Regions from separate parts of the Amycolatopsis sp. NPDC114504 genome, predicted to be linked through region 2. Evidence: riboswitches for the same ligand, from Rfam matches in the RefSeq annotation. Region 2 holds a riboswitch; the other holds the start of a gene.
What was found. A riboswitch is a leader RNA that binds a small molecule or an ion and turns the genes downstream of it on or off. The one in region 2 is predicted to bind glycine.
Positions count from the first base shown of each region.

Region 1: linked by a shared signal. The riboswitch ahead of gcvP (aminomethyl-transferring glycine dehydrogenase) and the one ahead of gcvP (aminomethyl-transferring glycine dehydrogenase) in region 2 are both predicted to bind glycine.

Region 1 is NZ_JBVKDU010000005.1:780,683-784,086, forward strand. Features, by position in the region: gene gcvP (aminomethyl-transferring glycine dehydrogenase) at 1-1,993, opposite strand, end outside; glycine riboswitch at 2,161-2,259, opposite strand; gene ACZ7PG_RS39720 (MerR family transcriptional regulator) at 2,302-2,880, opposite strand; gene ACZ7PG_RS39725 (TetR/AcrR family transcriptional regulator) at 3,159-3,404, shown strand, end outside.
Region 2 is NZ_JBVKDU010000006.1:380,598-384,001, reverse strand. Features, by position in the region: gene ACZ7PG_RS43580 (hypothetical protein) at 1-55, opposite strand, end outside; gene ACZ7PG_RS43575 (helix-turn-helix domain-containing protein) at 168-1,502, shown strand; glycine riboswitch at 1,648-1,746, shown strand; gene gcvP (aminomethyl-transferring glycine dehydrogenase) at 1,790-3,404, shown strand, end outside.

The DNA of each region.
Region 1 (3,404 bases), on a different contig from region 2:
CGACGGTGTCCTCGTAGACCCCGTGCGTCGAGGGGTAGGTGATCATGATCGCGGCCAGGTCGGCGCGGTGGTCGTCCACAGTGGACCGCAGGTGCGCGAGGTCGATGTTCCCGTCGTCGTCGCACCGGACGACGACCACCCGCATGCCGGCCATCACGGCGCTCGCCGCGTTCGTGCCGTGGGCGCTGGCCGGGATCAGGCAGACGTCGCGCTCGCCCTCGCCGCGCGAGCGGTGGTAGGCCCGGATGGCCAGCAGCCCGGCGAACTCGCCCTGGCTGCCCGCGTTGGGCTGCAGGGAAACCGTGTCGTAGCCGGTGATCCGCGCGAGCCACGCGCTCAGGTCGGCGACCACCTCCAGGAGCCCGGCGGCGTCTTCGGCGGGCGCGAACGGGTGCAGCCCGGCGAACTCCGGCCAGGTGACCGGTTCCATTTCGGCGGCGGCGTTGAGCTTCATGGTGCACGAGCCGAGCGGGATCATGCTGCGGTCGAGCGCGACGTCCTTGTCGGACAGCCGGCGCAGGTAGCGCAGCAGCGCGGTTTCCGAGCGGTGGGCGTGGAACACCGGGTGGGTGAGGAACGCGCTGGTGCGCCGCAGCGGCGCCGGGAGCGCGTCCGCCGTGTCCGCGTCGAGGCCGTCCACATCGGACACCGAGACGCCGAATGCCTTCCACACGCACGAAAGCCGCTCGCGGGTGGTCGTCTCGTCGCAGGCGACGCCGACGTGGTCGTCGTCGACGAGCCGCAGGTTCACGCCGAGGTCGCGAGCCGCCGCGACGACCGCTTCCGCCCGCCCGGGCACCGACGCGGTCACGGTGTCGAAGAACTCGCCGTGTCCGACGTCGATGCCGCCTTCGGCGAGGCCGGCGGCGAGCACGGTGGCCATCCGGTGGGCGCGCAGCGCGATCCCGCGCAGCCCGTCGGGCCCGTGGTACACGGCGTACATCGAGGCCATCACCGCCAGCAGGACCTGCGCGGTGCAGATGTTCGACGTCGCCTTCTCGCGGCGGATGTGCTGTTCCCGGGTCTGCAGGGCGAGCCGGTACGCGGGTGCGCCGTCGGCGTCCTTCGAGACGCCGACCAGGCGTCCCGGCAGCTGCCGTTCCAGGCCTTCGCGGACCGCGAGGTAGGCGGCGTGCGGGCCGCCGAAGCCGAGCGGGACACCGAACCGCTGGGTGGATCCGACGGCGACGTCGGCGCCGAGCTCCCCCGGCGGCCGCAGCAGGGTCAGGGCGAGCGGGTCGGCGGCGACGATCACCGCGGCGCCGTGTTTCTTGGCCTCGGAGATCGTCAAGTCGAGCTCGTGCACCGCACCCGACGCACCGGGGTAGGAAAGCAGCATCCCGAAGAAGTCGCCGCCGAGGCCAAGTCCGGTGAGACCTTGGGAGAGGTCCTCGACGACCAGTTCGATGCCCAGGGGTTCGGCCCGGGTCCGAAGCACGGCGAGGGTCTGCGGCAGGGTGTCCTGGTCGACGACGAACCGGTTCGAAGCGGACTTCCCGGCCCGCCGCACGAGTGTCATGGCCTCGGCGGCAGCGGTGGCCTCGTCGAGCATCGACGCGTTGGCGACGGGCAGCCCGGTCAGATCGGCGACCATGGTCTGGAAGTTGAGCAGCGCCTCGAGCCGGCCTTGCGAAATCTCGGGCTGATACGGCGTGTAAGCGGTGTACCAGGCCGGATTCTCGAGCACGTTCCGCCGGATGACGGGCGGAGTGATGGTGTCGTGGTACCCGAGCCCGATCATCTGGGCCATCGTTCGGTTACGGCCGGCAAGCGCCCGAAGCTCGGCGAGCGCCTGAGCTTCGGTGGCGGCCGGCGGCAGTTCGAGCGGACGAGCGGAGGACCGCAGCGACTCAGGAACAGCACGCTCGGAGAGCTCGTCGAGAGAAGCGACACCGACGACATCGAGAATGCGGCGAAGTTCGTCCGGCCCGGGACCGATGTGCCGCTCGGCGAACGGGATGCCCTGTTCCAGCGAGGCGAGTGACAGTTCCACGGAGCCTCCTGCGGACAGCCGAGCCGGGCCGGGGACGATGTCCCCCGGCCTCCCCACTCTGTCCGTACCCCGAGGGGCGCCTGAGAGTTTCGCCCGAGGTTGAGCCGGGCTTGCACCGTCGGCGGGGCCATCAGGTTGTGTCCTGACGACCCGCTTTCCAGAGGCGTCTCGTCCGCGCGGTCCAGGGTGCCTGAGAGGTTCCGGGGAGGACTTGCTCCTTCGGCGCCGAGCTCAAGGTGTGGCTCGGACTCTCCCGCGCGGATTCGTCGACCGCGAGGAGAACCTTACTCGACTCCTCGCGGCGGTGATCACCCGGTCTTGCGGGCGTTGCGGCGCTGGGTGAGCTCGTCCGGCTGGTGCGTTTCGACGACACCGCCGTCGGCGCGTTCGGCCTGGAACTCGTGGATGGTGCCGCTGATCTCCTGCATGGCGCCGCTGACCGCGATGCCGAAGACGCCTTGGCCGCCCTGGAGCAGATCGACGATCTCCTCCGGCGAGGTGCATTCGTAGACGGTGGTGCCGTCGGAGAACAGCGTCACGCGCGCGAGGTCACGGACTCCGCGGACGCGCAGGTGGTCGACCGCGACCCGGATGTTCTGGAGGGAGACCCCGGTGTCCAGCAGCCGCTTGACGACCTTGAGGACCAGGATGTCCTTGAACGAGTACAGCCGCTGCGAGCCGGAACCGTGCGCCGTGCGGATGCTGGGTGCGACCAGCTTCGTCCGGGCCCAGTAGTCGAGCTGGCGGTAGGTGATCCCGGCGATCTGGCACGCGGCCGGACCGCGGTAACCCACCAGCTCGTCCGGCAGCGAGTTGTCGGGGAACAGCTCACCCTGCTCGCCAGCCGCGACCTCAACAGGCTGCTTCTCGGAACCAGCCTCGACCACGCAAGCCTCCCCTCGCCCGACCGGACGGCCGGCGAATGACAGTCGGCCGGTCCCAGGAGCGGGACCCACCGGAGATCCATCGCCGCGATCCGGCCCCAGACCGTGAATCACATCGTGGCGATTTACCTCCTTCGACGGTAAGCGCCAGGAGAACACCGGTCAACGCGACGCGCGGCAAGCCTCAACGGTCGGATGAGCGTTTGAGCCGTTCGCCGTACCCCCGAGCCGGTGGTTCAAACCTCTTGACCGGATTTACTCAGCCGAGTAACTTTTTACTCATGCAAGTAAACACCGACCTCATGGCCGAGATGGGGCTCAGCGCCGCCGAGGCGGCCCGTCGCGCCCAGATCATCGGCGCCACCATCGGCGTCATCGCCGACCTCGGTTACCGGAAGGCGACGTTCGCCAAGATCAAGGAACGCGCCGGGCTCAGCAGCACCCGGATGATCTCCTACCACTTCACGAACAAGGCCGGCCTGATGCAGGCCGTCCTGAGCACGGTGGTCGAGACGAAGGGCGAGTTC
Region 2 (3,404 bases):
GCACGAGGCCGCTGATCACGAATCGCCGCCGTGTGCCTTGAGGTTCCGTCGTCATGGCCGGTCTCCTTCCGCGGTGGGACTGATGTCGCGCCGCCGGTGGCCGGTGTTGCTCGTGCAGCTGGATCGTTACGCGTGGAAGACACCCGCTGCTGCGTTAGCTTTGTGAGGTGACGCATTGGCGCGCCGACGAGTGGGCGGAAGCGGTCCGGGCCGGCATCCGGGCGAGGGGCCTCTCCCTGGACGAGGCCGCCAGACGCATCGGCGTCCCCACGTCGACCCTGCGCAGCTGGATCGAACACCGGCACGCGCCCAAGGTCACCGTCTTCGATCACTGGGCCCAGATCGCCGAGGTCACCGGGCTCTCCGAAGCCGAACTCCTGCGCGTCGCCGGCGTCCTGCCCGAAAGCCTCGCCAGCCCGGTCCACGTCGCTCAAGCCGCGAAGGCGCTGCGCGAAGGCATCGACCAGGCCGGGCAGTTCCTCCGGCAGGCCACGGCGCTCGTCTACTCCTCGCCCGGTACGCAGGTGGCCAACCTCATCGCCGCGTCGCCGATCGACTGGGAGATGCGGATCCGCTCCGCCACCCGCGGTGACGAGGTCCGCGTCACCTACCACCACTACGTCGGCATCGTGGCGCCGCGGGACTTCCCGCACGACGACGCCGAGGTGCGCCGGATCCTCGAGCACGACGTCCTCGGTGAGCTGTGGCGGCCGCTCGGGCTGTACTGGCGAGTCGCCGAGGTGCACGACTGGCACGAGCCGCCGCGGCTGGTCATCCAGGTGCCCGAGCAGGAGGCGACGCGGCCGCCCGCGCCGTCGCCGGTCGTCGCCGCGCCGCCCGTCGTGGTGCTGTCGCCGATCTGGGGGTACGGCGAGCTGCTCGCGTCGCTGGTCGCCGACGGGCTCGGGTTCGGCAACGTCGACTTCCGCTACTTCGGCCTCCCGGACGCGATGGCCGACCGCGTCCGGATCACCGCCCGCGAGCTGGCCGAGCCCGCGCCGCGGCTGGTGCACGCGGTGCCGCCGATCATGCTGCTGCACGGCCTGGCCGTGCCCGACCTGACCGGCCGGCTCCCGGTGGTGGTCCGCTACGGCCCGCGAATGCGGGAGCGGGCGGCCCGCATCTACCGCGAGCCGCTGCTCGAAGCCGGCTTCCCGGACGCCTTGGCCGGGGCCCGCGCGATCGAGGACGCGGTCTCGTCGGGGGTGCCACCGGGCTGCGCGTACTACGAGGTGACCCTGGCCGACTCCGACGTCTTCGACGGCGACCGCCTCTCGCTCGACCGGCTCAACGACTCGGTGGCGTGGCTGGCCGAGCAGATCGTGGAGCGGGTGCTGCTGGGGGCGGGGCACCCGCCGGTGCCGCTCGGCGGGCCGTTGAAACGCCTGGTCCTGCCGTCGGGCCGGGTTCGGCGGCCGCCGGCGCTGGCCGGGAGCGTGGTGCACCGGTTCGCCGATCGAGGCGCGGTCGAGGATCACTGTGGCGTTGGCCCGGTGAAGTAGACGGACCTCGGCGGCGGCAGGTACCGTAGCCGCCACAACTGCAGATCGGGCCGTCGAGCCGAGGCGGGAGAGCCCTCACGAACGTGGTGGGGCACCGAAGGAGCAAACTCCCCGGAATCTCTCAGGTACCTGCTACCGCTTCGTGCGAGGCCACTCTGGAAAGCAGGCGCACCCGCGCCTCACCCAAGGTGAAAGCTGTGCTCCGCACAGTGAAACTCTCAGGTGCCATGACAGAGGGGGAGTTCCCAGCGCACCGTTGTGCCCGGTGCCCGGCCCGAGGAGCTCCCATCACCTCCACGCAGTTCGACGCCCGCCACATCGGCCCGTCCGAGGCCGAACGCGCGAAGATGCTGGCCGAGTGCGGCTACGGCAGCCTGGACGCCCTCGTCGGTGCGGCCGTGCCGACCGCCATCCGCGCCACCGCCGACCTGCGGCTCCCGCCCGCCGCGTCCGAAGAGGACGCCACCGCGGAGCTGCGCGCCCTCGCCGCGCTCAACCGCCCGATGACGCAGATGATCGGCCTCGGCTACTCCGACACCGTCACCCCCGGCGTGATCCGCCGCAACGTCCTCGAGAACCCCGCCTGGTACACCGCGTACACGCCCTACCAGCCGGAAATCTCCCAGGGCCGGCTCGAAGCGCTCCTCAACTTCCAGACCATGGTCGCCGACCTGACCGGCCTGGCCACCGCGAACGCGTCCCTGCTGGACGAGTCGACCGCCGTCGCCGAGGCCGTCACGCTGATGCGCCGCGCGTCCAAGTCGAAGTCCAACAAGGTCGTCCTCGACGCCGAGTGCCTGCCGCAGACCATCGCCGTCGTGCGGACCCGCGTCGAGGCCCTCGGCATCGAGGTCGAGGTCCGCGACCTGCTCACCGGCCTGCCGGACGAGTTCTTCGGCGTCGTCGCCCAGTACCCCGGTGCGTCCGGCGTGCTGCGCGGCCGCGGCTTCTACCACGCGATTTCCGAGTCGGCGAAGGCCGCGGGCGCGCTGTTCACCGTCGCCGCCGATCTGCTTTCGCTGACGCTGATCACCGCGCCGGGTGAGTTCGGCGCCGACGTCGCCGCGGGTTCGACGCAGCGTTTCGGCGTGCCGCTCGGCTACGGCGGCCCGCACGCCGGGTTCATGTCCGTCCGCGCCGGGCTCGAGCGCTCGCTGCCCGGGCGCCTGGTGGGCGTCTCGGTCGACGCCGACGGCAACTCCGCCTACCGCCTCGCGCTGCAGACGCGTGAGCAGCACATCCGCCGCGAGAAGGCGACGTCCAACATCTGCACCGCGCAGGTCCTCCCGGCCGTGCTGGCCGCGATGTACGCGGTCTACCACGGTCCCGACGGCCTGAAGCGGATCGCCCAGCGCGTCCACGGCCTCGCCGCGGGCTTCGCGGACGCCCTGCGCAAGACCGGCGTCGAGGTCGTGCACGAGTCCTTCTTCGACACGGTCGTCGCGCACGTCCCGGGCCAGGCCGCCGAGGTCCACGCCGCCGCGCGCGAGGCCGGGATCAACCTCGGCCACGTCGACGCCGACCACGTCCGCGTCGCCTTCGACGAGGTCAGCACCCCCGCGATCGCCGAGAAGGTCCTGCGCGCGTTCGGCGTCGAGGCGGACCTGAGTGACGGCGTCGCGCTGCCGAACGGTCTCGCCCGCGAGAGCGGCTTCATGGGTCACGAGGTCTTCGGCTCGCACCGCTCCGAGACGGCGATGCTGCGCTACCTGCGTCGCCTCTCCGACCAGGACTACGCGCTCGACCGCGGCATGATCCCGCTCGGCTCCTGCACGATGAAGCTCAACGCCACCACCGAGATGGAGCCGATCAGCTGGCGCGAGTTCGCCGGCATCCACCCGTTCGCCCCGGCCGAGGACGCTGAGGGCTACCACGTCCTCGTGGGGCAGCTGGCGGACTGGC